3 regions of the Rhizobium sp. RHZ01 genome follow, and region 3 is predicted to be linked to each of the others. Evidence: riboswitches for the same ligand, from Rfam matches in the RefSeq annotation. Region 3 holds a riboswitch; each other region holds the start of a gene.

Region 1 (10,414 bases), on a different contig from region 3:
ATTTCCTTCGGGCTGATGTCGGCTATCAAGGCGTCGCGCGGTGCGCCCCTGATGCCCTTTCCAACGCGGTCCACGAAACGCGCGGTCACGAGCCAGCCCAGCGACGGTGCCAGGGGAAACACTGGCTTTGTCAGCGCGGCCATTCCGTAGCCCAGGGCCACGAGCAGCTTTCGCTTGCCAAGCCAATCGCTGAGCGCTCCGGAAAACACTTTGGTGATGGCGGCGGTCGCCTCGGCAATGCCTTCGATCACGCCGACTGCAAATGCCGAAGTGCCGAGGATGGCAACCATGTAGACCGGAAGCAGCGCGTGGATCATCTCGGAGGAGATGTCCATGAACAGCGAAACGAAGCCGAGAGCCCAGACGCCTTTCGGGATCGCCCGCAGGGCTGCGGGTCGCGAGCCGGCAACGTCGACCATATCGAACTACCTTTCACAAACGAACCCGCCAGGGTCTTCTGCTTTTGAAATCTGACGGCGACCTGAAAAAGCGTCCGAAGCCTAGCGTGATATCGTCCTCCTCGTGCGCTCGGACACTTCAGTCTAGCCGCTGCGGGATCAATCGTTACATCTCAATTGTTTGCCGGCAGCGCAAGCAGGCGGAAAATGTTGACATAGCCGATTCACGCGTGGATCATATGGTCCATGGGGTCGCGATCACCCCACGAGGCGCCAGCCGAAGAGTCGCGTCCAACGAAGCCGCTAAAACGGAGGACGCGCGATGCCGTCATTCACCGAAATCTCAGCCGACAAACTGAACCGCCTCATCGGCACGCCGGGTGCGCCTGTCTTGATCGATGTGCGCAATGACGAGGACTTTTCCGCAGATTCTCGTCTCATTCCCGGATCGATCCGCAAGCCATTCAAGGATGTGGAGGAGTGGGGTGCCGAAATCCACGGTCCGGCCGTCATTGTCTGCCACCACGGCGCCAAGCTTAGCCACGGCGTTGCCGCACATCTTCGCGTCATGGGTACGCAGGCCGAAACACTGGAAGGCGGGTTCGAGGCATGGATCAAGGCAGGCGGTCTCGCCGTGCCGGACGATAAGCTGCCGCCGCGGGACGCGAAGGGGCGGACGGTTTGGGTCACGCGCGCGCGCCCGAAGATCGACCGTATCGCCTGCCCCTGGTTGATCCGCCGCTTCGTCGATCCATCGGCTGTCTTCCTGTTCGTTCCCACCGCTGAAGTGCTGATGGTCGCCGACCGGTTCGGCGCAACACCGTTCGACATCGAGGATGTCTTCTGGAGCCATCGTGGCGAGCGTTGCTCCTTCGATATCATGCTGGAGGAGTTCACCCTTCAATCCCAGCCGCTCCTCAGGCTTGCGACGATCGTCCGGGCTGCCGACACCGCAAGGCTCGATCTCGCACCCGAAGCAGCGGGATTGCTGGCGGCTTCGCTCGGGCTCTCGCGGATGTTTGCCGATGACCTCGAGCAATTGCAGGCCGGCATGACCCTTTACGATGCCTTCTACCGATGGTGCCGCGACGCGACCGACGAAACGCACAACTGGCCCTCGGCGAAGAAGGGAAGTTAGATGACCAATCTTGCCACGAACAGGCCCGCCGACGACACGACGGGCGGGACGGGTCACGGTGTCTCCTTCGGCGAGGCCTTTCGCGTCTGGTTGCGCGTGGCGGCGTTGAGTTTCGGCGGCCCGGCCGGGCAGATCGCCGTCATGCACAGGATCGTCGTCGACGAAAAGAAGTGGATCGGCGAACACCGTTTTCTGCACGCCCTCAACTACTGCATGCTGTTACCCGGGCCAGAGGCGCAACAGCTCGCCATCTATATCGGCTGGCTCATGCACAGGACGGCAGGAGGCCTTGTGGCCGGCATCCTTTTCGTCTTGCCCGGCTTCCTCTCCATCCTGGCCTTAAGCTACGTCTACGTGATATTTGGCAACGTCGAGGCCGTCGAAGGCATGTTCTTCGGCCTCAAGGCCGCCGTGCTTGCGGTCGTCGTGCAAGCGGTCATTCGGATCGGGGGCAGGGCGCTCAAAAATCCCGCGATGGTCGTTATCGCGCTAGTGGCATTCTTCGCGATATTTGTGCTCCACGTCCCATTCCCGCTCATCATTCTGGCGGCGGCGATAACAGGCTTCCTCGGTTCCAAATCCAGTTCAAGGCTCTTCCAGGTGGGTAATGGCCACAAAACTGCGGCGGGTCACATCCTTGCCGATGCCGACTCCGCGCTTGGTGAGGAAACGCCGGTTCATGCGCGGCCAAACCTGGTGTGGTCGCTTAAGATCTCGGCTGTGTTGCTGGCACTCTGGCTCGGGCCGCTTCTGCTGCTCTACGTCTTCCGTGGCGGAGATGATGTGTTCACGCAGATCGGCATCTTCTTTAGCAAAATGGCCGTGGTGACTTTTGGCGGCGCATACGCCGTCCTCGCCTATGTCGCGCAGGAGGCGGTGCAGCACTATGGCTGGCTGCGGCCGACGGAGATGCTAGATGGACTCGGCATGGCCGAGACGACGCCGGGGCCGCTGATCATGGTTCTACAGTTCGTCGGGTTCATGGGCGCCTATCGCGACCCGGCTGGCCTCGATCCGATGACCGCAGCCACGCTGGCGGCGATGCTGACGACCTGGGTCACGTTCGTGCCGTGCTTCCTCTGGATTTTTCTCGGTGCGCCTTTCATTGAAAAGCTCAGGGGAAATGCGGCGCTCGCAAGTGCAATGTCGGCGATCACCGCTGCCGTGGTGGGTGTGATACTGAACCTCGCCATCTGGTTCGGTCTGCACTTTCTATTTGTCGAGGCTCGCGTCCATCAGTTCGGTCCACTATGGGTCGAACTGCCGGTCTGGTCGTCGCTCGCCCTGCCGTCGCTGGCTCTCAGCCTTGCCGCAGCGGTTGCGATCTTCCGGTTCAGGATGTCGGTGATCCCCACACTGCTTGGATGTGCTGCTGCCGGAATGGCGTGGAGGCTGATCGCGTCGTCCTGATCGAGCCGCGCTGCGAACCAGGGCGGCGCGAGTGATGAAACTTGCTTCCTCTTGCGCCGGACCCCAATCCTTTCTATATCCTCGCCACGAAAGTCCGGCGGCCGATCCCGCTCGGACGCAGGAAATCCGCCGGCTCAGATGGGCGGACCGCAACAAGCTTAGAATTGGCAGCCACCCGTGAATACACTGGATTTTGACAAGAGGCCGGAAGATACCCGCGTTGTCGTCGCCATGTCCGGCGGCGTTGATAGCTCCGTGGTGGCAGGCATTCTCAAGCGCCAGGGCTATGACGTGCTCGGCATTACGCTGCAGCTTTACGACCACGGCGCGGCCGTTCACCGTGCCGGTTCCTGCTGCGCCGGCCAGGATATCGACGATGCGCGTCGCGTTTGCGAAACGCTCGGTATTCCTCACTATGTCCTGGATTACGAAAAGCGCTTCCGGGATACGGTGATCAACCCCTTCATGGAAAGCTATGTGGCCGGCGAGACGCCGATCCCCTGCGTCTCGTGCAACCAGACGGTCAAGTTCGCGGATCTCCTGGCAACGGCCAAGGAGCTTGGCGCCGACGCGCTGGCGACTGGCCACTACATTCGCTCCCGCGCCAATCCGGCCCCCGGCAATCCCGGTCGCCGCGCCCTTTATCGCCCTGCTGATGCCGATCGCGACCAAAGCTACTTCCTCTTCGCGACGACGCAGGAACAGATCGATTACCTGCGCTTTCCGCTCGGCGGTCTGCCCAAGGCAGAAACCCGCAAGCTTGCCGAAGAGATGGGGCTTGTCGTCGCCAAGAAGGCCGACAGCCAGGACATCTGTTTCGTGCCGCAGGGCAAATATTCCGACATCATCAACAAGCTGAAGCCGAATGCGGCACTCGCAGGCGAGATCGTCCATCTCGACGGCCGCGTGCTGGGCCAGCATGAAGGCATCCTGCACTACACGATCGGCCAGCGCCGCGGCATCGGCGTCGCCACCGGCGAGCCGCTCTATGTCGTCTATCTCGATGCCCGCTCGCGCCGGGTGATTGTCGGGCCGAAGGAGGCGCTGGAGACGCACCGCGTCTATTTGCGGGATGTCAACTGGCTGGGTGACGAGCCGCTTGTCGAGGCGGCTTCGGGCGAGGGCTTCGTGTGCTTTGCCAAGGTTCGCTCGACGCGCGCGCCGACGCCTGCCGTCTTGCATGCCGATGCGACCGGCATCTATGTCGACCTCGCGGTTGGCGAGGCTGGCGTTGCGCCGGGCCAGGCCTGTGCGCTCTATTCGGCACCCGGCGACGACGCCCGCGTGTATGGCGGTGGTTTCATCGAACGCTCCGAGCGCGAACCGGCGGCGGAAGCTTCGCTGAAGGCGCTGTTGGCCAGCCCGGTCGCGGCCTGAAAAAGCCTGTGGTATTTTCTCGATCATGCGCTTGACACAAAGCCGAAGCGCACCTTATAAGCCGCTCATCCCACGGGCCGAGCGCATCGCGAACGGCACCGTTGACCAGTGGCGGAGTAGCTCAGTAGGTCAGAGCAGAGGAATCATAATCCTTGTGTCGGGGGTTCAAATCCCTCCTCCGCTACCAGTCAAATGACGCATTTTCTTCTGTGGACTTTCCCATAAACCTTGGCTGCGGGCCTTTCTCCGTTGCTTACCCCTGTGCACCATGGGTCTGCGCTGTTGTCATCATTGTCGCTTAGACTGCTCGGCGAAAATCACGGATCGGATTTGAGAATGGCGAAGAAGCCGAAACTGGAACATTCCGAGCTTGCCGGTGAGTTTACCGATGATGGCGTGACCGTGCTCGTCGACATCTTCCGTCCGGCGGGTACGAATGGCGACTGGAAAATGGAAGTGGTGACCCAGCACGAGGATCTCATCGAATGGGAAGAGCCCTTCGCGACCGATCGCGAGGCCTTTGACGAGTTCCTGGCGACGATCGCACGCGAGGGGATCCGAACATTTCTGGAGGAAGAGGACCCGTCCGTCCACTAGCCCTTGCAACGTCGCGAAGGCTCGCGGCCGGCCGGCAAGCGGAGAATTGCTCGCAGCGCTCTACGTTCCGGAATATTGGTCCGCTCTCGGGCCGGCCAGCGTTACTTGCCAGGCGCTTCTGTCGTTGAAGTTCTGGCTTGCCAGAAAAGTATATCCCGTGCTTGCCTAGGGTTTTACTTTGCCTGCAAGATTGTCGAGAACATAATCGCCGGATCTCAGTCGGGCCAGCAGGACGACATGGTTGTTGCCGCGGCGATCGATGACAACCGAAAGCGCCAGTTTGTTCGACGCAAAGCCGGCGCCCAGCAAGGTTTTCAGCTTCAGTAGGGCATAGTCTTCGCAGTCGCCTTTGTTGTTGATGGGAAGCGACCAGTATTCGGATTTCCCCGATGTCTGTGCGTCCGTCGCCAGCGTTGACCTGCCTGTTCACCTTTTGAAGCAAAGGCATAGCCTTCTCGTCGGTCATCTCGTGGCCGCCGTTGCCATGGCAAAGCCAAGTATAGCGCGTGCAAGCCGAGGGGAAGCCTATCGGCGCTCCAATGGCGCCTGATGCGCGCAGGGCGGATCCTGCATAGCTCTCACCAGAAAACGCTGTGAAAACAAGCGTGAACGCTGCGAAAGCTGCCAAGGTCCGCGTCGAAAACATCCTATCGGCTGAGTGCTGCGCAACCAAGGTGGCGGTAACGAAGGCGGCGGTAACCAGGGTGGCGGTAACGAAGGTGGTGGCAACCAAGGCGGTGGCAACCAGGGTGGTGGCCACCAGGGTGGCGGCAACCAGGGTGGTGGAAACCAGGGTGTGGAAACCACCACTAAGGCTTATCTTACACGGCGACCAGCCTCAGTTCAGAGAAGCAAAGCCCGGGCGTATGTCCGGGCTTGGTCATTTCATCGTTGAGCAGTCTCAAAATCTGAAGCCAACGCCGACGGTAACAACCTTCTGATTGAAAACGGTGTCTATGCCCAAAAGGACTTTGCTGCCGTAGTCGTTGTAACGACATTCCACGCCCGAAGATGTTGTACGTGAAGGCGTAGTCGAGACCGGCTCCGGCGGTCCACCCTGAGAACTGGCATCGAAGCCGTTCCAGGTGAAAACTGGGGCTGCTGGTACAACCGCGGCCGCCCCCTCATAAGATCGGGGGGCGACGCCACCCCTGCAAGACCAATGAAGGCCGCCGAGGCGGCAGCGATACGAAAATGCGCGATAAATCCCTCTCCTATGACAAGGGTCCACTCACTTTGCGCACCGATCGGGCTAGGTCCGATCGGTGATCGCGGTCCATGCTGCGTGAGCGAACGTGGCCCTGTCTGAACGGGTCCATTACGAAGTTCTGATGTAGAGGACTACTGGAGAGGAGTGCGGAGCGCTTATCCGTTGGCCAATGTCTCGTGACGGTCAAGGGCGAACGAGCGCGTTTCTTCGGCGGGCATCGCCTTGCCGAAGAGATAGCCCTGTCCGACATCGCAGCCGAGTTGAAGCAGGTGGCCGAGTTGGCGATGCTCTTCGATGCCCTCGGCGGTGGTCTGTATGTTGAGGCTGCGCCCGAGCCCAAGCATGGCGCGGATGATTTTTTCCTGACGCTCATCATCGCGGTACGTTGCGATGAAGCTCTTGTCGATCTTGATCTTGTCGAAGCGATAGCGGGCGAGCTGGGCGAGGCTGGAGTAGCCGGTGCCGAAATCGTCAAGCGCGATCTGAACGCCTGCATCGTGGAGTTCATCCAGGATGATTGCGGCAACCGCCGGATCCTGGATCAGGGCATTTTCGGTGATCTCGATCTCCAGACGACTTGGCGGAAGACCATTTGCCGACAACACCTTGAAGATGCGCGAGGCCAGCAGCTTGTCCTCCATTTGCACCGGAGAGACATTGAAGGAGAGGGTAACGTGGTCGTCCCAGGCCAGGGCGTCTCCGCAGGCCTGCGCCAGAAGGTCTTCGAAAAGCTCGGTGATCAGTCCGGTCTCTTCGGCAATGCCGATGAACTCCGGCGGCGGAATGGCGACGCCTTCTTCGTCCGTCCAGCGAGCGAGCGCTTCGAAGCCGCAGACCGTGCCTCTCTTGAGATCGATCAACGGTTGATAGAAGGGGCGGATGGCCTTTTGCTGAATTGCGACGCGCAGCTTGGATTCCAGCGTCGCGCGCTTTGCCACCTTGTCCTGCATCGAGGCTTCGAACACCATGTGGTGGTTGGGGCCGCGTGACTTCGCCTCGTACATGGCGAGGTCGGCTCGGTGGGCCGCGTCCTCGAGCGGCTCTTGACCCTGCTCCCAGCGATCGTGGCCGACGCTGGCGCCGACTTCGACCGCGAACCCGTTGATGTGAATGGGCCGTGTTACGGCTTGAATGAGCAAACGCGCGAAGCGTTCTTCATGGCGGGAGGAGAGGCCAAGCGCAACGACGACGAACTCGTCGCCGCCGAAGCGATAGACGCAGTCCGCGTTTCCGATTGCGCAGATCCGTTTTGCCACCTCGATCAGAAGGGCGTCGCCGCCATTGTGGCCGACAAGGTCATTGACCTTCTTGAAGCCATCGAGGTCTATCGAGAAGATTGTCACGTTCTGCTCCCACTCGTCACCTTCGACGTCGGTCTTCGTCCTTTGCGGCAGGACTTTCCGTTCGAACGCATAGCGGTTGGGAAGTTTGGTGAGGTGGTCGTGGGTTGCTGTCCAGTCGGCCTTGGCCTGAGCGGTGGCCCGCAGCTCCATCTCCTTGCGCAAATCGACAATGCGCAGGATCGAATAGACGAAGCTCATCGCCCCGCCGATGCCAAGGGCGAGGACGAGCTTGTCTGCACCATAGCTTTCGTAGGCGCCGACGAAGGCGACCACACAGTTATCCAGTTCCAGGATTGCACCGACGAGCCATAGCGTTACCCCCAACGCCATGACCAACAAGCATTGCCTCCCGGCCCTGCTCTGGAAGAATACCGGCATGCTTTACTCCATCTCCACCCGGGCGCTGATGTATCATGGAAGTCTGAAGCGTTTGTTGAAATCAAAGGGCGATTTCTTGTTATCGAATCGCTATCACGGCGTGTGAACTGGCTCGAAAGCCGCGGTGAAAAACGAGGCGAGCGCTTGTCGCTCGCCTGTTGTTCTCAAAGTCTGGTTAGAAGGGTGACGCTGACGACGAGCAGGAGAAGCATCCCGGCGCCAGTCATACGTAGCAGGCGCGTGCGTCGCATCCGCGCGCCGCTCCAATCATAGGGCATGCAAAGTCCTCCTTGGGGCAAGGATTGACAGCCCGACGGTGTCGGGTCGAAAAACTATCGCATCGATTGCTTGCGTAAGGCTGGACTAAATTATCGCCCTGAAAATTAGGTGGTTTGTCCTTCGAAGCGCAGGGACCAGCGGCTTCCGTTGCTGGTCATGTGAGCGACGGCGAGCGGTTCGATATCGGTAATCCAGAATGATGACAGGGGGGCATTCAGCGTGCCGATGATGGCTGCTCGGATGACCGCCGCATGGGTAATGGCGATGATGTTACCGCCGGACTGCAAGTGCTCGCGCATCCAGCCGTTTACACGCATGCACACGGCAGCGATCGCCTCGCCACCATGCGGTGCTTCCTCCGGTTGCGCCATCCAGGCGGCAAGGTTCTCGGGTTCCGCTTGCTGGATCTCGGCGATCGAACGGCCCGCCCAGCGGCCAAAATCGCAATCGGCGAGCGCCTCGGAAACTTCCGGCTGCAAGCCAAGCGCGCCGGCCGTCTGCCGCGCGCGCAGCGTCGGGCTGGCGAAGACGCTGTCGGCGTGCCGCAGGCGTGGGGTGATTGCCCGTGTGGCAATGATTGCCTTTTCATTCAGCGGTTCGTCCTGCGGGAAGCGCGCCTCGCGGTTGGCGGCCGTCGGGCCGTGGCAGATCCAGGTAAGGCGCGTCATCACGTTCGTTGTCTCCGGATATCGGGGAGCGTGGCCCGCCGCTGCATGAAGTTTCGTTGACAGGTTCGAAGCGGCAGATATAACGGTGATGTTGTGGGTTTGGAAACCGGTGAAATTCCGGTGCGGTCGCGCCACTGTGATCAGGATGAGGATACCTCGGACTGGAAGTCAGACCCTGCCACGCAACGATTCTCGACTGAACGCGTCATTCCAGGAGGAATACATGTCTGACACTACTTTTGCGCCCGTCGCCGCACCGGCTCCGATTCCGGTTGGCGAGCTTTTGCCTTGGGCCATCTTCGGCGGTCTACTGATGCTCATCGCCATCTATTTCGTCGGTACCGAAGAGGGCGCGATGGCGCTTTTCAACGGTATGTACGTGCACGAGTTCGTGCATGACGGCCGGCATCTCCTCGGCTTTCCCTGCCACTAAGGGAGTTCCGGACATGGTTGGAAATCTTTTGCTTCGCGGCATGCTCGCGGGGGTGGTCGCTGGCGTCCTCGTTTTCGCCTTTGCGCATATTTTCGGCGAGCCGCTTGTCGACCAGGCGATCGCGTTCGAGGAGGCGGCCGCCCAGGCGGCGGGTGAAACTGCTGAGCCTGAAATCGTCAGCCGCGCCACGCAGGCGGGCCTTGGCCTCTTGACCGGTGTAATGGCCTACAGCATTGCTGTCGGCGGCCTGTTTGCCCTCGTATTCGCCTTTATCCAGGGGCGGTTCAGCAATCTGAGCGCCCGCGGGACCTGTGCCGTCATCGCCGTTGCGGCGTTTGTCGCTATCGTGATCGTACCCAACATAAAATATCCGGCCAATCCGCCGGCAGTCGGCAATCCCGACACCATTGGCGTCAGGACCGAGCTGTTTTTCCTGATGATCGTCGTTTCGATCGCTGCGCTTGTAGCGGCAATTGCGCTTGCACGCCGCCTCACGCCGCGGTTCGGTATGTGGAATGCGGCAATCGCGGCAGGTCTGGCCTATGTCGGTTTCATCGGCCTCGTGCAGTATCTGCTGCCGCCGATCAACGAGGTTCCGGAGAACTATTCGGCTATGGTTCTCTGGCGTTTCCGTACGACCACGATCGGGATGCACGCCATCCTATGGGGCGTTCTTGGCCTGGCCTTTGGTGCTCTGGCCGAGCGCAAGCTCGGTGCCGCACCCAGGCTCAGCGCTCGCGCGTCGGTCTTCCATTGATCGGAGAAGGCTCCGGAGTCCGGAGCCTGTCCTCAGAGATGACCAGTCGGCGTCCCATTTTTCTTGTAGCCATGATTGCTGTCCTGCAGCTTTGGTCCGTCGCGGCCGACGCGCACCAGCGGAGCAGCAGCGGTTCCCAAAGCGGCATCGCGATCGCCGAGATCTCACATGGCGAAATGGTCATGATGGCGGAGTATCGCGATCGGATCATTGATCTCGCGGCGCGTGCCACGGACACGAACGAGCCGTTCCGACGCGTGCTGAACTATGCGCAGATCCAGCATGCCTATTGTCTCTGGGGCAAGATGCCGGGCGGGGTGACCGACGAGGCCAGTCCATTCAATGAATGCTCGCACGCCTACCTCGCGGCAACGAAGGCCGTGCTCCTGTCGATGCGCAACATGGGCGCGGAGGCGGACGAGGCGG
Region 2 (10,414 bases), 120 kb from region 3:
ACGGTTTCCTGCTGCAGGGTGGCGATTGCGCCGAGAGTTTTGCCGAGCATGGCGCCGACAACATCCGCGACTTCTTCCGTGCGTTCCTGCAGATGGCCGTCGTCCTGACCTTCGGGGCACAGCTGCCGGTGGTCAAGGTCGGCCGCATCGCCGGGCAGTTCGCCAAGCCGCGCTCTTCTGGCATCGAGACGCAGGATGGCGTGTCGCTTCCGAGCTACCGTGGCGACATCATCAACGGCATCGAGTTCACGGAAGAATCACGTATTCCGAACCCGGAGCGCCAGGCTATGGCCTATCGCCAGTCGGCCGCTACGCTGAACCTGCTGCGCGCCTTCGCAATGGGTGGCTACGCGAACCTCGAGAACGTCCATCAGTGGATGCTTGGCTTCGTCAAGGATAGCCCGCAGGGTGAGCGCTACCGCAAGCTTGCCGGCCGCATCAGCGAAACCATGGACTTCATGAAGGCGATCGGCATCAGCGCGGAAAACAATCCGAGCCTGCGCGAGACGGACTTCTTCACCAGCCACGAAGCGTTGCTGCTTGGCTATGAAGAGGCGCTGACGCGTGTCGACTCGACGTCTGGCGACTGGTACGCTACTTCGGGCCACATGATCTGGATCGGCGACCGCACGCGCCAGGCAGACCATGCCCATGTCGAATACTGCCGCGGCATCAAGAATCCGATCGGCTTGAAGTGCGGTCCGTCTCTGCAGGCGGACGATCTTCTGAACCTGATCGACATTCTCAATCCGGAAAACGAAGCGGGCCGGCTGACGCTGATCTGCCGCTTCGGCCACGACAAGGTTGCCGAGCATCTGCCGCGTCTCATCCGCGCGGTCGAGCGCGAGGGGCGCAAGGTCGTCTGGTCGTGCGATCCGATGCATGGCAACACGATCACGCTGAACAACTACAAGACGCGTCCGTTCGAGCGGATCCTGTCGGAAGTCGAAAGCTTCTTCCAGATCCATCGTGCAGAAGGTTCGCATCCGGGCGGCATCCACATCGAGATGACCGGCAAGGATGTGACGGAATGCACCGGCGGCGCCCGCGCCGTCACGGCCGAGGATCTGCACGATCGCTACCACACGCATTGCGACCCGCGTCTCAATGCTGACCAGGCGCTCGAACTGGCCTTCCTGCTGGCCGAGCGCATGAAGGGCGGGCGCGACGAAAAGCGCATGGCCGTCAACGGTTGATCGAAAATAGAAGTAAAAGCCCGCCTGATGCCGGGCTTTTTTGTTTTATACGATGGTGGCGGGTGGCGCGCTCTGACTAGCGTATCGGACGTCGCTCCGTATGAGTTCGCATCGGCGGAATGCTCTAGCGGATTTGGCCGGCCGCCCAGTGGATAGCGCTGTCCAATTCGGCAAACTTTGCGGATTGCCAGTGGAAATAGTCCTCGATGAATGTCTTGGAAAGCCATAGCGTGCCACGGTTGCGCGGGTTTTCCCAGCCGAGCATGCCGTCCGTTTCTGCTTTCTTGAACATCCGTTTCAAGTTGGTGAGGGAGATGCCGAAGTCGCTCGCGATTTCGCTGATCGTCACGCCTTTCAGCAGAGTGCGATCATGCTCCCGCGCGTCGTCCGGCAGGCGGCTGATCAGATCGTGCAGCACGAGGCCGCCGACATCCGACCAGAGGAAATGCCCGATGCTGCTCCGGGGTTCCTTCCAGACCGAATCCTGGATAAGGGCACGCGCAGCTCGCGGCTGTGCGAGAAGGAAGAGCCGCGGGGTGTCAGCGGTCAGGCTTGCGCGATTGCCGCCGTCGAGTTGGTCGAGGCAGGCCATATGGCCCTGGAACCAGGAGGCCATGGCCTCCTCGCTCGCCTCGGTCGTCTCGAGGCGACGCAGGCGCCGGTCGGGCGTTTCATCGGCAGCATCCCGCAGGAACTTATAGGCAATCAGTTCTGCAAGGAACGACGCAGCCGTATTCTTACTGGCGAGATCGAACTCTTTGGCCACCTGCATCATGCGGCCGGCCGTGAGCCCCGAACGTGGGTTGCCTCGATCTCGTCCGGCATGCATGGCAAACAGCGTTTGCGTCATTAGCCACTTTTGGTGCGAGGCGGCGAGGCGGGCAAGGCGAGGAGCGCGCTTGTGAATGCCGATAAGGTGGAGTGCGATCTGGCGTTCGATCGACAGAAACAGAGGGTGATGAAGGATTTCGTCGCGTGTATGCAGTCGGCCAGTGAGCATCGTATCGTATTGTCGGATCGGATTGGTTCCCGTTGCTCCTCCAACATTTGCGTCGATGTTTCAATGCGGCACTTGGTTAGCGGATCGTTAATCGATTGGTATAGTTAAATTCAAGCGATCCCGGATCCTTCGATCAACTGGGCAGACGCTGGTTCAAACGCTCGATGTCTTCGCGCAATGCTGCAATTTCGGTGAGCACGCGCATGTCAATCTTCTGATGCAGGGATAGAACTTCCAGTTCTGCTTTGAGATTGACCTCATAGTCTTTTGCCGCCTCGAAACGATCGCGCTCCGCCTGGCGGTTTTGCGACATCATGATGATCGGAGCCTGGATCGCCGCCAGCATCGAAAGCACGAGATTGAGGAAAATGAACGGATAGGGATCGAAGGCGCGCGTCAGCAATACAATGGTGTTTACAACGCACCAGCAGACCAGGAAGAGCAGGAAAGCAATAATAAAGCTCCACGAGCCGCCAACACGCGCAATCGTATCTGCCAAGCGCTGGCCGGAGGAAGATTCGGCTTGAAGAGCGGCATTGATATCGGTCGAGATTATCTTCCGCTCGTGCGCCTTCGCGAGAACGCGCCTTTCGATCTCGCCGAGTTCGTCGGCCGGCTTGTCGAAGTGATGGTGGATGAGGTCCGATAGGTTATGCATGGCCGACTCCGAATGCTAGATCGCTCGGGCGCCAGTATTCCGTAATGTTTTCAAATTGCAATGCGGGCTTGTGCCGCTTTTCTATGTGCCTTGCGCATAGAGCCAGGCATGCTGCGGGAAGAACCGCTCGAGCGTCTGAGCCTTGCCGAACATGATGTCATGCTGGAGGTATCGATAGTCCCGGACGAGGGGATCGAGGTTCTTCGGCTTCAGGACCCAATCGGGAGATGCCGTGTTGTCGCGGGCAATGAGCTGATATCGGTCGATGACGCTGTACTTCTTCTGCACGCGGCCGAGGAAGCCCGTGTAGTAGGGATGCTCGAAGCCGGCGAACTTCAGGAGGTGGTACGAAAGCAGTGAGGGGCTGATGGTGCCGACATCCTTCTTGCTGCCCTTCTTGTTCGACCAGATGACGAGCGGGGTCTCGTGTTCCTGCTTCATGACGCTCACTGATGCCTTGCGGGTGGCAACCTGGTCCGGCATGTAGCCGGTCGCCATGTAGACATTGCCGAGCGGGGGCAGGTGGTCGCCCCACAGCACGATGATCGTTTCGCGGTCGCGCTTTTCTGCCCAATCCATCAGCATCTTGAGGCTGTCGTCGGCTTCCTTGACACCCTGCGTATAGGTGCCAAGGGTGGCGCGGTCGGCATCGTTCAGGTTGCCCTTGATGTCGATAGTGTTGTGGGCGTAACGGTTCGGTTCGTAGGGGCCATGTCCCTGCAAGGTGACGCCAAAGAAGAAGAACGGGCGATCCATGCCGTCAGCCTCGTTCATGATCTCCTTCATAAGCGACTCGTCCGAAGCGAAGATGCCTCGCTTTTCCATGGGAGGCAGGGTTTCTTCGGAGCGGAACTGCTCGAAGCCGAAGTCCTTGTAAACCTCGTTGCGATTCCAGAACCAGCCGCTGAACGGATGAAGCGACCGCGCCGCGTAACCTTCGCCACGGAAGAACGTGGCGAGCGAGGGAACATCACGACGGATGTATTGCTGGTAGGGAATGCTGCCGTATGGCAGGAAGGCGTTGGAGAAACCTGTCAGCGCCTCGAATTCGACATTGGCGGTCATGCCGCCAAACTCCGGCGAGAAGACATAGCCGGACTGCTCTGCACGGATCGTCGGCATAGGATCTGGCGACAGGCTCAGCGTCTTCAGGCGGGTCGGATCCCAGAATGACTCGCTCATCAGCATGATCACGTCGGGCTTTTCGCGTGGCCCGCTGAGGTAGCCGTAGTTGCGGCCGGGGATGGCGTCGAGCGCCTCTGTACCGAAGCCGACAGGCGCTGCCACGTCTGCCATCGGAATGTTGAAGATGAAGGCGAGGATGAAGCCGTTGCTGCGGTAGTTTTCCTTCTGGTCCCACATCATCGGAACCACCTGCAGGCGGTCACGGATGAAGGAATATTGGGAATAGTCCATCAAGGACCCGAAAGCCGCGATAACGGGCAGGCCGACGCAAAGCCGGCGGACGCGAGAGGCCCTTGGGAGCTTTGGGAAGTTGCGCCAGGCGAAGCGCCAGAGGAAGACAATCGCGGTAACGGACAAGACGATGCCGACAAGCATCGCAACGGCCGTCCAGGGGCGGTCGCGCACCATCACAGGGAGCAGTTCCATGATCTGCCGCCCGAAAAGGACGTCCGATGGATAAAGCGGGTCCGAAAGGTAGTGCTGCTTCTGGTTGGATACGATGGCGGGGACGATCACAAGCGGAAGAACGATCAGCGCCGAAATGAACCGCCGGCCCAGGACTGCATCGAGCGACAGCATCAGGACAGTCAACATCACAACCGTCGTCATCCCCGGACGCACAGGCGATGTCAGGAATTCGCGGACGTCGGCCAACCCATCGCGGGCAATGATCTCGACAGTGGCGGTGGCAAGGAGCGCAAGCAGGGCACAAAAAGCAACGCTGAGTGCGGTGCGTAGGGCGGGCGACCGAGCGCTTCCCCCGAAATCGGTGGAAAGCGACGCAAAACGCGCTGCCGCTGCAGACCTCATTACCAACGCGATCAACTGGAAAACTCCGACGTCATAAAAGCTTCGTCGAACTGTCACATCTTTGTCATGAATGCTAGATGAACCGTTAGGTTTCCTGCATTTGTGATCGGTGGATAAAACGCCCATCACGCAGGAACTACCTCCAGAGCAGATTCTCGGTCAGGCGCATTTGCTTGTGCTGAGTGGCGAGCCGTCGTAGGTCTGGCGGATTCGATGCTTAGGAGGATTCAGATTGCGCAGTTCCGTTGAGATCTACAGCATCAGGACAGGCGAGGCGCGCGTCGTCTGGCAAACCACGCAACTCGTTGAGGCGCCGAACTTTTCGTCGGATGGGACCTATCTTCTGTTGAACGGCGACGGACTCCTCTACCGTCTCGCACTTGATGGTTCGAGCAAGGTCGGCAAGGTCGATACCGGCTTTGCGACGACCTGCAACAACGACCACGGCATTTCGCCCGATGGCCGCCAGATCGTCATCTCCGACAAAACCGAGTTCGGGAAGTCGACGATTTATGTGCTGCCGGCCGAAGGTGGTACGCCGCGGCTGGTGACGCAAAATCGGCCATCCTATTGGCACGGCTGGTCGCCCGACGGGAAGCAACTCGCCTATTGTGGCATCCGCAACGATTTGTTCGATATCTACACGATCTCCGTTGACGGCGGCGAAGAAAAGCGGCTGACCCACGGCGAGGGACGCAATGACGGGCCGGACTATTCCGCCGACGGTCAATGGATCTACTTCAATTCTAGCCGCACCGGCCTCATGCAAATCTGGCGAATCCATCCCGATGGGACCGGTCTTGAGCAGGTCACCAGTGACAACTATGGGAACTGGTTTGCCCATCCGTCGCCCAACAACGACAAGGTTCTGATCCTTTCTTACGATCCTGATGTGTTCGACCATCCACGCGATCTCGATGTTCGCCTGCGGCTGATGGACATGGACGGCGGAAACCTGACGATGCTCTTCGATCTCTTCGGCGGGCAGGGAACGATCAACGTGCCCAACTGGTCGCCGTCAGGTGATGAGTTCGCCTATGTGCGCTACTTTCCCGTCTCGGATTAAGGGATTGCGTCGGCCAGGGTTTATGGGCATAGACGCGTCCGTCGGGTGCCCGCCGCGGGCGGGAGAATCGGGAATTCGGTGAAAGACCGAAACGTGCCCAACGCTGTAAGGCTGACGGCTGCCGCAAAGAGCCACTGGTCCAGTACCGGGAAGGCGCGGCAGTCGGATGACGCCAAGTCAGAAGACCGGCCCGACACCATAGACTGACCCGCGTGGACGGCGGGCGGTTGTGTTGTTGGGGATTGACGATGCGACCAGACCATTCAGGCTCCCTGTCGGGAGCCGCAGCCTTTTCGACCGAGGAACGCGACGCCGTCTACAGGGCGATTTCGACGCGACGCGACGTGCGTTCCGAGTTTCTCCCGGATGCCATACCGGACGACGTCGTCAAAAGGCTTCTGACGGCCGCGCATCACGCGCCGTCCGTTGGGTTCATGCAGCCCTGGAATTTTATCCTGGTGCGCGATGACAAGGTGAAGGAGGCCGCGTGGCAGGCCTTCAATCGCGCCAACCGCGAGGCCGGCGAGATGTTTGAAGGCGGGCGGCAACAGCTCTATCGCTCGCTGAAGCTTGAGGGCATCCGAACCGCACCGCTCAGCATCTGCGTGACCTGCGATCCGGACCGCTGCGGCGATGTCGTTCTTGGCAGGACGCACAATCGGCGGATGGATTCCTACTCCACGGTCTGTGCCGTGCAGAATCTGTGGCTCGCCGCCCGCGCCGAAGGCGTGGGGGTCGGCTGGGTGAGTATCTTTCACGAGTCCGATATCAAGGACATCCTCGGTGTTCCTGATCGGGTCGAGATCGTTGCCTGGCTCTGCGTCGGCTATGTCGACCGGCTCTATGACCAGCCGGAACTCGCCGTCAAAGGATGGCGCCAGCGATTGCTGCTGGATGAACTGGTGTTTACGGATCGCTGGGACAATCCAGCGGACTGAGGGCGGCTATTGCTGCTGCGGCTGAGGGCCCGGCTTTGCCGGATGCTTGAGGTCGATTGTGCCTTGGTCGCCGGCCAAGAACTGCGGACCGATCTGGCGCACCTTGTTGGTCGCCGGATCATATGGCCTGTCCGGCACCTGAGGCTGCGGTGCAGCCGGGGCGGCGACCTTTCTCGCTGGCTCGGGCTTCTTGGTTTCGATCGTGGTGATCGATCCTTGTTGCGGCGGTTCGCTGATCGATTGGCTTTTTCGCATCCGCTCATAGTAGGCGTTGAGGTCGCAGCTGCAGGATGATTTTTCGCCGGGTTTGCGGTTCTTGTAGGCGAAAGCGTTCGGCATTGCGCTGTAAGGAGCGCCCGTCGCCGCCGATATCATCTGTGAAGTCTCAGTGCTGGAGACGTCATGATAAAAGAGCTCGGTGTCGATGCCGGGACACATCTTCGAGCAGGTGTCGGCATCGCGGGCGAAGTCCTGCGAGGTTGCATTCGAGCTTAACGGAAAAAAGCCACCGTCGCAGGTGCGCACACAGACGGTATTGAGATGAGAGGGCGTCGACATGCCGGGGAGACCGTATCGGCGCTGGCCGGGATCGCCACCCGGCGGTACGAAGGTGTCGTTTCGCAGCGCCTGATCTTCAATGCTTGGAGGCGGTGCATATCCATCGCCGCTGTCGGCGGGCCACTGTTCCTCGTTGCAGCCATTGTCATCGAGCGCCGCAAGAAGCTCGTTTCGCGTGCGGACATCCTCGCTTTGGCCACGCAGCTCGTCGCGCCGCTGCTGCAGATAACGGATGTTGTCGACCATTTTGCTCTCCGCGCGCTCAAGCTCCCCGCAATAGCCGTCATCGTCGCCGATCACGACCATGCTGCCGCTTGTGCAGCCGTTCTGACGGAGATCGCTACGGACTTTGCGAAGCTCAAGGTTCTGTTCGGCGATGGCGCTGGCGAATTTGCGCACCTCGGGTGTGCTGCCGATGATTTGCGGCAGATCCGCAAGGCGGGCACGCAGGTCTCCGCAGATCGCCGGCACCTGGGCATGGGCCGGGCCGATCAACACAAGTGCGGCTGCGAATGACAGAATCCAGCGGTTCAAGGCATCGTCCCATCGGTGAGCAGGTCGTAAGGCGCGGCGTCCCGCCGCGCCTCCATTGCTAGCCCGTTTGTCTTAACAGGCTGCAGTCGGAATCTTAGCGCATTTTCTCGATCGGCCGCAAATCACGCCGGCTGTGAAGCCTCGACGACGGCGAGGGCAGCCATGTTGACGACACCGCGGGAGGTCACCGAGGGCGCCAGGATGTGCGCCGGCAGCGCAGCGCCCAGCAGGATCGGCCCTACATGCAAGCCGTCGATCATCGATTTCACGACGCCGAGGGTGATATTCGCCGAATCCAGGTTCGGGAAGACCAGCAGGTTCGCTTCGTCATGCAGGGTCGTGTCGGGCATGACGCGCTTGCGCAGGGCGTCGGAGATCGCGCTCTCGCCATGCATCTCGCCGTCGACTTCAAGCTCCGGGGCTGCTTCGCGAACGAGCTTGAGAGCAGCACGCATCTTCGTCGCGCTCTCGGATTCACGCGAGCCGAAATTCGAGTGGGAAACGAGGGCCACGCGCGGCGTAATGCCGAAGCGCTTGATTTCCTCGGCGGCGAGAACCGCGGACTCGGCGATTTCTTCCGCAGTCGGATTGAAGGTGACGTAGGTGTCCGTGAAGAACGTGGCTCCGCGCTGCGAGATCAGCAGGCTGAGTGCCGAGAAGTCGCAGACGTCATGCCGCTTGCCGATGATCTGGCGAACGTCGCGCAGATGCTTCTCGTAACGGCCTTCCAGGCCGCAGATCAGAGCGTCGGCTTCGCCGCGCTTCAGCGCCAGCGCGCCGATGACGGTCGTGTTGGTACGAACGATCGTGCGGGCGGCCTCCGGAATGACGCCGCGACGCCCGACCAGCGAGAAGTAGAGATCGACATATTCGCGGAAGCGCGGATCGTCTTCCGGGTTGATGACGTCGAAATCCGAAAGCGGGCGGATGCGCAGGCCGTAGCGCTGGAGGCGCGTTTCGATGACCTGCGGGCGGCCGATCAGGATCGGTTCGGCAATGCCTTCTTCCAGCAGCACCTGCGCGGCGCGCAGCACGCGTTCATCCTCACCTTCCGAGAAGATGACCCTCTTGCGCTCGGCATTCTTCGCCGCAGCAAAGATCGGTTTCATGATGAAGCCGGAACGGAAGACGAAACGGTTGAGCTGGTCGAGATAGGCGTCGAAATCGGTGATCGGACGCAAGGCGACACCGCTTTCGGCGGCAGCCCTCGCGACCGCCGGGGCGATCCGCAGGATCAGGCGCGGGTCGAAGGGCGAAGGGATCAGGTAGTTCGGGCCGAAGACCGGCGTTTCACCCGAATAGGCGCGGGCGGCGACGTCGGACGGCTCCTCGCGCGCAAGTGCCGCGATGGCGCGCACGGCAGCCATCTTCATTTCTTCGTTGATGGTGATCGCACCGCAATCCAAAGCACCCCGGAAGATGTAGGGGAAGCAAAGAACATTGTTCACCTGGTTCGGGAAGTCGGAGCGACCGGTGCAGATCATTGCATCGGGGCGGGCAGCGCGGGCGAGATCGGGCATGATCTCCGGCGTCGGATTGGCGAGCGCCATGATCAGCGGTTTTTCGGCCATCTGCGCCAGCAGTTCCGGCTTCAGCACGCCGGCGGCAGACAAGCCAAGGAATACGTCGGCGCCACCGATGTTTTCCGCAAGCGTGCGCGTGTCGCTCTTTTGGGAGTAGACGCTCTTCCACTCGTCCATCAACTCTGTACGGCCTTCGTAGACCAGGCCTTCGATGTCGTGGACCCAGATATTCTCGCGTTTGGCGCCCAGTGTGACGAGGAGGTTGAGGCAGGCGAGGGCAGCGGCACCCGCGCCCGAAGCGACGATCTTGACCTCGTCGATCTTCTTGTTGGCCAGTTCCAGGCCATTGAGGATCGCCGCAGCGACGATGATGGCCGTGCCATGCTGGTCGTCATGGAAAACCGGGATCTTCATGGTCTCGCGGAGACGGCGCTCGATCTCGAAACATTCCGGCGCCTTGATGTCCTCGAGATTGATGCCGCCGAAGGTCGGCTCGAGCGAGGCGACGGTCGAGACCATCTGATCGACACTCGTTGCATCGACCTCGATATCGAAGACATCGATGTTGGCAAACTTCTTGAAGAGGACGGCCTTACCCTCCATGACCGGCTTTGATGCCAACGGACCGATATTGCCGAGGCCGAGAACGGCCGTACCGTTGGAAATGACCGCTACGAGATTTGCGCGCGAGGTATAGTCGGCGGCCGTCTCGGGATTGTCACGGATGGCGAGACAGGGTGCTGCGACGCCGGGGGAATAGGCCAGCGCCAGGTCGCGCTGGTTGCCGAGCGGCTTGATTGCCTGGATTTCAAGCTTGCCCGGACGCGGATAGCGATGGAAGTAGAGCGCCTGCTCGTCGAGGCTTCCACCTGCCAAATTCTTTTCCGTCTTGGACTTTTCGTGATGATCCATCATCGCCTCCGGCTGCCGCATGCTGTCTTTGAAC
Region 3 (10,414 bases):
CGACCCTTCGACCGGCGCGGCAGGCAGTCGACATGATCCTCAAGGGACACGAGCCCTACCCCGCCCTTGCGATCGACCGGCACTGGACATTGATTGCCGCCAATGACGCGATCGCCCCGCTTCTTGAGGGCGTCAGGGATCGCGCTTTGCGGGAAGGGCCAATCAACGTTCTCCGCCTCAGCCTGCATCCCGATGGGTTGGCGCCGAAGATTGTCAATCTGCCGGAATGGCGCGCACATCTCCTCGAGCGGCTGCACCAACAGATTTCGGCCACGGGAGATCCGATTCTCGGCGAACTGCTGAAGGAATTGTCCGCCTACCCGCTAAGCGGTGGCCGGCCGGAGACGAGCAGGAAAGCCGACTATGCCGGCATCGCCGTGCCGCTCGAACTGGAAACGGAAGCAGGCCTGCTCTCTTTCCTTTCGACAACCACTGTTTTCGGCACGCCCGTGGACGTCACCCTTTCCGAACTTGCGATCGAATCCTTTTTCCCCGCGAACGAGGAAACGGCAAGACTTCTCGCAACAACGGCACAGGCGAGCGGCTAGAACAAGGCGAGCAAGAGCGCCCCGCCGGCAATCAGGCTTACGCCGAGCCAGTTCATGAGATTGAGCTTTTCACCGAGAAAGACGACGCCGAAAACCGCGACAAGAACGATGGAAAGCTTGTCGATCGGCGCGACGCGTGCGGCATCGCCGATCTTCAGTGCGCGGAAATAGGCAAGCCACGAGGCGCCCGTCGCGGCGCCTGAAAGGCAAAGGAAAAGCCAGGTCTTGCCTGAAATGCTGGAGAAGGGCTGCCATTGCCCGGTTGCCACAACAATGGCGCTGATGATGAAGATGATAACGACAGTGCGGATCAGCGTGGCGAGATCGGAATTGATGCCGACGACGCCGATCTTTGCAAAGATCGCCGTCAACGCAGCAAACGCCGCCGAAAGCACCGCCCAGAAAATCCAACTCTGTGTCATCAGAACTCCACGCCGGGCTGTCCCTTGATGCCGGAACGGAACGGATGCTTGATCAGCTCCATCTCGGTGACGAGATCGGCGATCTCGATCAGCTCATCCTTGGCGTTGCGCCCGGTCAGGACGACGTGGGTCATATACGGCTTCTCGTTCTTCAGGAACTCGACCACTTCGTTGATATCGAGGTAGTCGTAGCGCAACGCTATATTGATCTCGTCGAGGAGCACCATCGAATTCCGTTCGTCGCGGATCAGTTCTTTCGCCTTCTCCCAGGCTGTACCAGCCGCAGCCACATCGCGAGCGCGATCCTGCGTCTCCCAGGTGAAGCCCTCGCCCATGGTGTGGAACTGGCAGATGTCGGAGAAGTGCTTTTCGATCAGGTCGCGCTCGCCGGTCCACATCGCGCCCTTGATGAACTGAACGACGGCAGACGGCTTTCTGTGCGCGATATGCCGGAAAATCATCCCGAACGCGGAGGACGACTTGCCCTTGCCCTTGCCGGTATGGACGATGATGAGGCCCTTTTCGTCCGTCTTCGTCGCCATGATCTTGTCGCGGGCGGCCTTCTTCTTCGCCATCTTCTCGGCGTGGCGCGCGTCGTCGTGGCCAGCGGTTTCGGTATTTTCGGCGGTCATCTCAATTCTCCCCGGATGCAAGCTTGAATGTGTCTGAAAGGTCGAAGCGCGCGGAATTGCTGCGCGGCGTCCAGAGATGGCGATCGATGGCCTCGAGCAGCCGCTCCTTGATATCCTCGAAGGCGGCTGGGTTCTTCTCGATCATGAAATCGCGCACCTTCGGATCAACCACGAAGGCCTGGTAGACGGCTTCGAAATGATGATTGCCCACAGCGCCCGTCGTTGCCGCAAAGGCAAAGAGGTAGTCGACGGTCGCGGCGATCTCGAAAGCGCCCTTGTAGCCATGGCGCATGACGCCGTCGATCCACTTCGGATTGACGACACGGCCGCGCACGACACGCCCGATCTCCTCTTCCAAAGACCGGATCACCGGCTTCTCGGGCCTGGAGTGATCGTTATGGTAGATCGCTGGCCGATCACCCGCGAGCATTTCGGCCGCAGCCGCCATACCGCCCTCGAACTGGTAATAATCGTCGCTATCAAGAAGGTCGTGCTCGCGATTGTCCTGGTTCTGCACGACCGCCTGGATCGAGCGGAGGCGCTCTTCGAAGACACCACGCTCTGCCCGGCCCTCTTCGCCGGCGCCATAAGCGTAGCTTCCCCACACGAGATAGGCTTCAGCGAGATCGGCCCGGCGTTCCCATCCCTTCTCGTCGATCAATGCCTGCAAGCCGGCACCGTAGGCGCCTGGCTTCGAGCCGAAAACGCGATAGCCGGCCCGACGGCTTGCTTGGGCCGGGTCCAGTCCGGCCGCTTCAAGCCGTGCAGCCTCGCCGCGCATGCGCTGCGCAATCGGGTTGTCGGTAGCATCTTCTTCCAGCGCCCCGACGGCACGGATTGCCTTGTCGAACAGTGCAATCTGTTCCGGAAAGGCATCCCGGAAGAAGCCTGAGATACGCAGCGTCACATCGACACGCGGATGCCGTAGCAATGCGGGCGGGATGATTTCATAGCCGGTGACGCGCCGCGAGGTCATGTCCCACACCGGCTTCACGCCGATTAAGGCCAGAGCCTGGGCGATGTCATCGCCGCCCGTGCGCATGTTCGAGGTGCCCCAGGCGGTCAGGCCGAAGGAGACCGGCCATTCGCCGTGATCCTGCACGTAACGGCGGATCACGAGTTCAGCGGACTTCTTCCCGAGCTCGTAGGCCGCCGGCGTCGGCACGGCACGGCTGTCGACCGAGTAGAAATTCCGCCCTGTCGGCAGCACATCGGGACGTCCTCGCGTGGGCGCACCTGACGGACCGGGCGGCACGAAACGCCCATCGAGCCCGCGGAGCAGACCTTCGATCTCCGCCGTCCCACAGGCGAGAATGGCTGGCCTGAGGCGCATCTCGATCTCCGCAAGAACGGCGCGCGTCGCTGCCCAGTTCTCCGGGCAGGTGAACTCAGCTGCCACCAACTTTGCGGCAAGAAGTTCGATCCGCTCGACTGTATCGCCGTTCGTTCGCCAGACAGCGTCCGTGATGCCCACGAGAAAATCCGGATGCGGTCCAGCCCAGGCCTCGGCCATATCGCAATCGAGCGGGTCGAACGCCAAGTCGAGATCCGCGGCAATCGCACGCTGAAGGCTACGGTCACCTCCCTGTCCGAGCCCGCGCGGAACCCGGGCCAGCGCGACCGTCAGATCCGTCAGCAACCGTCCCTGCGGCGAGACGCCGAAAACATGCAGGCCGTCGCGGATCTGCATCTCCTTGAGATCGCAGAGATAGGCGTCGAGCTTCTTCAAAGCCTCCGTCTCGCTCTCACCCTTGTCAATGCCGGCATCGCGATCGAGGCCGATGTCGGCCACGAGATCGAGGATCTGCTTGCTGAGAAGCCGGATGCGGCGCGGATCACCGCCCGACGCCTCGTAGTATTCGTCGACCAGCGCTTCCAGATCCTTGAGCGGCCCGTAGCTCTCGGCACGCGTCAGCGGCGGCGTCAGATGATCGATGATCACGGCGCCGGCGCGACGCTTGGCTTGCGTCCCCTCGCCGGGATCGTTGACGATGAAGGGATAAAGATGCGGCATGGGGCCGAGGACAGCTTCGGGGTAGCATTCCACTGACAAAGCCAGCGCCTTGCCCGGCAGCCATTCCAGATTGCCGTGCTTGCCCATGTGAATAACGGCGTGGGCACCGAATTCGTGGCGAAGGAAAGCGTAAAAGGCAAGATAGCCATGCGGTGGCACGAGATCCGGGGAATGGTAGCTTTCCTTTGGATCGACGTTGTAGCCGCGCGCCGGCTGGATGCCGACCAGCAGCTCACCAAGACGCATGAACGGCAGCGCAAAAGCGCCCTCCACGACATAGGGATCGGCCTCGGGTGCGCCCCAACGCCCACAGATTTCATCCTGAATCTTTTTGGGAAGACTTCCGAAGAAAGCCTTGTATCGACTCACTGAAAGCGATTCGCGAACAAGCTTCCCATCCTGTCCTGAACTTGTCGGCCCTTCCATCAGGCGTCGTATCAGCGCATCGCCATCATCGGGAATATCCGCGACTGGATAGCCGGCGCCACCCATTGCCTTCAGCACCTCAACGGTGCCGGCGGGCGTGTCCAACCCGACGCCGTTACCGAGTCTGCCATCGCGGTTCGGATAGTTCGCCATGACAAGAGCGATGTGTCTCTTGCCGACGGGTGTCGTCCGCAGATTGGCCCAGTTGGCTGCAAGCCGCGCTGTATAGCGCATCCGCTCGATATCCGGCTCGCTGCCGACAATATTGGCCTCGACGCGCGCGTCGTAGCGCGATGCCGACTTGAATGAAACCGCTCGGGCAAGCACCCGTCCGTCAACCTCCGGCAGCGCAACATTCATTCCAAGGTCGCGTACGGAGAGCCCCTGCGAGGAAGCGGCCCACGCTTGGCGCGACGACGCCGAAAAGATCGCCTGAAGCACCACCGCGTCGTTCGCCTCGAGCACGGTCTGCTCGCGATCCGCACCAGGCGCAGACACGGCAAAGCCTGTCGTATTGATCACCACCTCGGGCTTGATGGCGTTAAAAACACTTTCGAGAATGCCCTTCGAGACAGGATCCTTGAGGCTGTAAGCAAACACCGGCAGCGGCCGGATGCCTTCAGCCAGCAGCGTATCGATCAAGGCTTCGACAGGCTTGGTCTCTCCGCTTTGCACGAGCGCGCGATAGAAGCTGACCGCGACCACAGGCGTTTGTGACACTCCCTGTACGAAGCGCACCCGTTCGTCGCACGCCGACCTCCACTCTTCGACGCCGACGACGCCCTTGCCCGGCCACCAGATCCCAGCCTTCATCAGCGGCGATGCCGCTTCCGGCTTTTCAGTTCCCGAGAGCATCGCACCGGCATAGTCCAGAAACGCCCGCGAATTGGCATCGCCGCCTTCGATGAGATAGGCCCAAAGGGCGTTCAGGTCTTCAAGCGGTACATTCGAAAATGGTGTCAACCCCGCATCGGACTTCGAATCTCCGGGCAGCACGGCGATGAACGCGCCAGATCGAGCTGCCGCCGTATGGAGCGCCTCCAGCGCATAGTGGAAGTAGCTGGCGCCACCCAGCGCCCTCACGACGATTAGCTTGGAGTGGCGGGCCGTCCGCTCGATATAGGCATCGACCGACATTGGATGCTTCAGGCTCATCAGGCTTGCCAGCCGCAGCGAGAAGCCGGCCGACGGTTCGTCATAAGCGGCGGCTATCGCGGCAAGCTCGGTATCGGCAGCCGACAGGAACAGGACATCGCCGGGCGATTGACCGAGATCGATCGCCTCCTCGGCGTCACTGATTGTTCCCTGCTGTGCCAGAAGCAGATGCATCGGTCTTGCCTTATGCCAGCGCTTCGATCGCCTTGCGCACCGCCGCTTCGTCCATCTCGTGCAAGCCGATGACGACAAGACGGGTGCCGCGTGCTTCGCCCGGCGCCCAGGCGCGATCGAAATAGTGGTCGATCCGGCTGCCGACCGCCTGCAACTGCAGGCGCATCGGCTTGCCGGGAACATCGATGAAGCCCTTGAGCCGCAGCACGTCATGTTCCCCGATGATGCCCCTCAGCGCATCCACGAAGGCTGCCGGATCGGCAACAGGACCAAGCTCGACCACGAAGCTGTCGAACTCGTCATGATCGTGCGGCACGCCGTCCTCGTGTTCGAGTTCATGGTGGGACTTGCGATTGACCACATCGTCTTCCGTACCGACGCCGAGCCCGAGCAGCACGCTTGCCGGAACCTCGCCATTGCGCGCCTCGATCATGACAGGCTTGCGAGCGATACGGGAAGCAACCTCATCGCGCACGCGACCAAGGCCGGCGGTGTCGAGAAGGTCGGTCTTGTTGAGTACGATCAGATCGGCGCAGGTCAGCTGGTCCTCGAAAAGCTCCTCGATCGGGCTCTCATGGTCGAGCGACTCGTCTTCGACCCGACGAGCCTCGACGGCATCGTGATCGTCCGCGAAGCGGCCCGCGGCAACGGCGGCGCTGTCGACAACGGTAACGACGCCATCGACGGTGACCTGCGTGCGGATATCAGGCCAGTTGAACGCCGCAACGAGCGGCTGCGGCAGCGCGAGACCGGATGTTTCAATAACGATATGGTCGGGGCGCTGTTCGCGCTCCAGAAGCTTGGTCATCGTCGGAATGAAGTCGTCGGCAACCGTGCAGCAGATGCAGCCATTGGTGAGCTCGATGATGTCATCCTCGGTGCAGTTCTCCGCGCCGCAGCCCTTGAGCACGTCGCCGTCGACGCCGAGATCGCCGAATTCGTTGATGATAAGCGCGATCTTCTTACCGTTGGCATTGGAGAGCAGATTGCGGATCATCGTCGTCTTGCCGGCGCCGAGGAAACCCGTGATCACGGTCGCCGGAATTTTCTGCTGGTTCATGAAATTCAACCCTTCATCTTCAACGGCAGTCCAGCCGCGATAAAATACACATCCACGGCCTCGGCCGCGATCATTTGATGCAGACGGCCGGCATGGTCCCGAAACTCCCGCGCCATGCGGTTTTCCGGCACGATACCGAGACCGACCTCATTGGAAACGATGACGAGACGGGCTCGTGCCGTCGGCAGATACGCCACAAGCGAGGCAAATTCCGCCCCTATGTCGCGGTCTTCCATCATCAGATTGGTGATCCAAAGCGTCAGGCAATCCACCAAAACTGCCCGCTTCTCGCCATCGATCGCCCGCAGGCAGCCGACAAGATCCAGCGGCTCTTCATGGGTATGCCAGAGATCGCCGCGATCGGCTTTGTGCTTGTCGATCCGGGCGCGCATCTCGTTGTCCCAAGCCCGACCGGTCGCCACGTAATGGTGCTCCAGGCCGCTCGAGACGACCAGTTGCTCGGCAAAACGCGATTTGCCCGAGCGCGCGCCGCCCAGGATGAAAGTCGCGCCTGATGATATCGGGCTCATGGAAAACGCTGACCGATCTTCGGAAGCCTTCCGCGAGAGACCGGAACGACTGCGGAGCGCAGCCGGCAAATCTGTCTTTCAGCCATGACAACCTCCGTGCTGGCAGCGGGCATCACCCAGGAATGGGCTTTTCGCCCGGCACAGTTGGCAGGTCTCCTGGCTCGCGGGTCTTGGCCGCGATCGGGGCAAACCGGAAACCGGTCGCCCCAGATCGTGCCAGCGGATCTTCCTCGCCTTCCCGGCTGCATTTCATGAAAAGGCGGACGATTCGTAGACGTAAGAGGCGTCCTGCCCCGGTTGATCATGATGCACTGCCAGTGACTTTTCCGTCGCCACTTTCGCACAGCCCGCCTGCACCCTTGCAGGCTGTCAGCCACGCGAAACCAACGCCGGACAGAAAACCCTGACCGCTCTACAGTCGCGGGGTCGGCTCTGATGACGGTGCCCGAATTGGGTCCACCGCTTCACATTCCCTTTTCATCCGCACCGATTCAACCGGTCCGGAACCATCCGTTATGGCGTCATCGTTAGGCAAGGCCACTCCTGAAGTCAATCAAAAGCCGTCGCTCCTAAGATTGCCGTCATCGCCGCGAAACGCTGTCAAGTCGACCTACTCTACAAGATTTATCGTCTTTTATCAGTGGCTTACGTCATAAATAATTATTGTCCGCGCCGGTCTTTTGCCGCAATTGCATCGCAAGCGGGTCGCGCCACTGATTTGCCCCTCCCTTCCTCGCACTTGAACGCGCCTGCGCCCGCCTAGTTTTCCTGCCATGCTCCTCAAAATCGATATTCGCCGCTTCGGTCCGTTTCATACCCTTCTCGATATCGGGCGGATGCGCGCCCTGCTGCGCCGCAGCGAGATGGGGATGGTCATCGCCGGCGCGATCGTCGGTGTCATATCGGGTTTGGCGGTGACCGGTATGGGTCTCATTTCCCGCGAAATGCACAGCCTGATCTTCGGAATCAGCGACGTCGAGAGACTGAGTTCGTCGCAGATCGACAACAAGCTGCTGTTGCTGACGGCGCCGGTCTGCGGCGGCATTCTCCTGGGTCTGTTGCTGTTCGTGCTTGCCAAGACCCGCAAGAAGCCGATGGTGGATCCGATCGAGGCGAACGCACTGCATGGCGGTCGGCTATCTCTCACCGATAGCATTCTGGTCGCAGTCCAAAATCTTATTTCTAATGGTTTCGGGGCCTCCGTCGGCCTGGAAGCCGGTTACACGCAGCTGGCGGCCGGACTGGCCTCGAAGCTCGGGCTGAAGCTGCAGCTTCGCCGCTCGGACCTGCGCGTTCTCGTTGGGTGCGGCGCAGCGGGTGCGATTGCCGCTGCCTTCAATGCCCCGCTGACCGGCGCATTCTACGCCTTCGAGCTCATCATCGGCTCGTACACCATCGTCTCGCTAACGCCGGTTGTGGTTTCTGCGCTGGTTTCGACGCTGGTGGCTCGGCTGCTCGGTGGCAGCGATTTCCTGATCGACGTTGGCGAATTCGGTACGGTCATGCCGGCTGATTACGTCCCGGCTCTCCTGCTCGGCGCATTCTGTGCGGGTGTCGGTATCATGATCATGCAGGGCGTTGCCTGGATCGAGGAATTGGCTCGCCGGAGTTCGATCGCGACGCCGCTGCGCCCTGCCCTTGGCGGCATCGTCGTTGGCCTCCTCGCGCTGATCACACCGCAGGTGCTGTCGGCAGGACATGGCGCGCTCCACCTCAACCTCGGGCGCGACGTCGCGATTCCGGTGCTCGTGGGCCTGTTCCTCCTGAAAGCCTTCGCCTCCGCGATCTCGATCGGTTCGGGCTTCAGAGGCGGTCTGTTCTTCGCGTCGCTGTTCATGGGCGCGCTGGTAGGCAAGTTCTTCGCCTATTCCGCCCCCTACTTCGCTCACGCTACGCTGACACCGGTCATCTACGCGGTCGTCGGCATGAGTTCGCTTGCGGTCGCCGTCATCGGCGGGCCGCTGACGATGACGTTCCTTGCTCTCGAAATTACCGGCGACTTTCCGATCACGGCGCTTGTGCTGGCGGCGGTCATCACCTCCTCGCTCGTCGTCCGCAGCACCTTCGGCTACTCCTTCGCAACATGGCGCTTCCACCTGCGCGGCGAGAGCATTCGCAGCGCGCACGATGTCGGCTGGATCCGCAACCTAACGGTTGACCGGCTGATGCGCGCCGATGTGAAGACCGCCAATGCCGCTCTCTCGATCGATGAGTTCAAGGAACGCTTCCCCATCGGCTCGGCGCAGCGGGTCGTCCTGGTCGATGGTACCGGCAAGTACAGCGGCCTCGTGCTCGTTCCGGAGATTTACGCGAACCTGACCGATACCGACGAAACCGGCAAGGATCTCAGCGAATTCATCCGCTACAAGAACGATTTCCTGCAGCCGCAGATGAACGCCAAGCAGGCAGCCGCCATCTTCGACAAGACCGAAAGCGAAGCGCTCGCCGTCGTCAACAATCTGATTGAGCGCAAGGTTGTCGGCCAGTTGAGCGAGGCGCATACGCTGCGCCGTTACAGCGAAGAACTCGATCGCCGCCGCCGCGAAATATCCGGCGAGATCTAGCCGAGAAGTTCGTCCAGCCAGCGCCGGTCAAGACAGGCTTCCAGTTCGGCCGCAACGTCGTCCAGGGCTTTCTCGACGCCGGCACGATAGTCATTCGTGTCGCCCGAAAGGCCAAAGCTGCGCAGCAAGCGAGAACGGTAGATGTCGCTGGCGAACAGCCCATGCAGATAGGTTCCCGCAATCCGGCCGTCTGCCGATACCGCGCCATCCGGCCTACCATCGACGATCGCGAACGGCCGGCCGCAGTCTTCGCCGGAGGTGATACCGAGATGGATCTGGTAGCCGGAAAGCGGGGACCCGTCCTCCACTGCTGTCGCAACACTGTTGCGGACGGTCTTTTCAGGCGCCATCTCCGTCTCGACGTCAAGCAGCCCGAGGCCCGCCATATCCACCGCATGTCCCTCGATGCCCAGGGGATCATGGACCTTGCGCCCGAGCATCTGATAGCCGCCGCAAATCCCGATCACCCGACCACCCCGCTTCACATGGGCCAGTATGTCGGCATCCCAACCCTGCGCACGCATATCAGCCAGGTCTGATATCGTTGATTTCGAACCGGGCAAGATCACCAGCCGCGCGTCCGCAGGCAGCCGCTCGCCCGCGCGGACGAAAACCAAATCGACATCCGGCTCCGGCTTCAAGGGGTCGAGATCGTCGAAATTTGCGATGCGGGTAAAGACCGGCACGGCGACCTTGAGTGCCCCCGTGCCGCCGCGTGCGAGGCGTTCCAACGCCACCGAGTCCTCGGCCGGCAGACGCGAAGCGTGCCTGAGCCACGGCACGACACCGAAGCATGGCCATCCGGTGAAGCGGCGCACCGCATCGATACCCGTATCAAAGAGCGAGACGTCGCCACGGAACTTGTTGATGAGGTAGCCGGATATCATTG

The links. A riboswitch is a leader RNA that binds a small molecule or an ion and turns the genes downstream of it on or off. The one in region 3 is predicted to bind cobalamin.
Region 1: it holds a riboswitch for cobalamin, as region 3 does, so the genes downstream of both, IB248_RS22825 (CbtB domain-containing protein) here and cobU (bifunctional adenosylcobinamide kinase/adenosylcobinamide-phosphate guanylyltransferase) in region 3, are expected to answer to the same signal.
Region 2: it holds a riboswitch for cobalamin, as region 3 does, so the genes downstream of both, bluB (5,6-dimethylbenzimidazole synthase) here and cobU (bifunctional adenosylcobinamide kinase/adenosylcobinamide-phosphate guanylyltransferase) in region 3, are expected to answer to the same signal.

Annotation. Positions count from the first base shown of each region.
Region 1 is NZ_JACUZZ010000025.1:395-10,808, reverse strand. It holds gene IB248_RS22875 (MFS transporter) at 1-419, opposite strand, end outside; gene IB248_RS22870 (sulfurtransferase/chromate resistance protein) at 721-1,536, shown strand; gene chrA (chromate efflux transporter) at 1,537-2,946, shown strand; gene mnmA (tRNA 2-thiouridine(34) synthase MnmA) at 3,124-4,323, shown strand; tRNA gene IB248_RS22855 (tRNA-Met) at 4,434-4,510, shown strand; gene IB248_RS22850 (hypothetical protein) at 4,660-4,920, shown strand; partial or broken gene IB248_RS22845 (transglutaminase-like cysteine peptidase) at 4,981-5,566, opposite strand; gene IB248_RS22840 (hypothetical protein) at 5,514-5,861, shown strand; partial or broken gene IB248_RS31880 (porin family protein) at 5,822-5,984, opposite strand; gene IB248_RS22835 (EAL domain-containing protein) at 6,286-7,851, opposite strand; gene IB248_RS22830 (histidine phosphatase family protein) at 8,235-8,798, opposite strand; cobalamin riboswitch at 8,856-8,993, shown strand; gene IB248_RS22825 (CbtB domain-containing protein) at 9,022-9,231, shown strand; gene IB248_RS22820 (CbtA family protein) at 9,245-9,988, shown strand; gene IB248_RS22815 (hypothetical protein) at 10,027-10,414, shown strand, end outside.
Region 2 is NZ_JACUZZ010000004.1:164,030-174,443, forward strand. It holds gene IB248_RS06945 (3-deoxy-7-phosphoheptulonate synthase class II) at 1-1,196, shown strand, start outside; gene IB248_RS06950 (hypothetical protein) at 1,321-2,196, opposite strand; gene IB248_RS06955 (DUF1003 domain-containing protein) at 2,330-2,854, opposite strand; gene IB248_RS06960 (LTA synthase family protein) at 2,936-4,864, opposite strand; gene IB248_RS06965 (PD40 domain-containing protein) at 5,082-5,915, shown strand; cobalamin riboswitch at 5,942-6,124, shown strand; gene bluB (5,6-dimethylbenzimidazole synthase) at 6,164-6,853, shown strand; gene IB248_RS06975 (DUF2865 domain-containing protein) at 6,860-7,945, opposite strand; gene IB248_RS06980 (NADP-dependent malic enzyme) at 8,068-10,380, opposite strand.
Region 3 is NZ_JACUZZ010000004.1:44,016-54,429, reverse strand. It holds gene IB248_RS06375 (helix-turn-helix transcriptional regulator) at 1-548, shown strand, start outside; gene IB248_RS06370 (EamA family transporter) at 545-970, opposite strand; gene cobO (cob(I)yrinic acid a,c-diamide adenosyltransferase) at 970-1,602, opposite strand; gene cobN (cobaltochelatase subunit CobN) at 1,604-5,371, opposite strand; gene cobW (cobalamin biosynthesis protein CobW) at 5,382-6,431, opposite strand; gene cobU (bifunctional adenosylcobinamide kinase/adenosylcobinamide-phosphate guanylyltransferase) at 6,437-6,961, opposite strand; cobalamin riboswitch at 7,090-7,487, opposite strand; gene IB248_RS06345 (chloride channel protein) at 7,735-9,525, shown strand; gene IB248_RS06340 (cobyric acid synthase) at 9,522-10,414, opposite strand, start outside.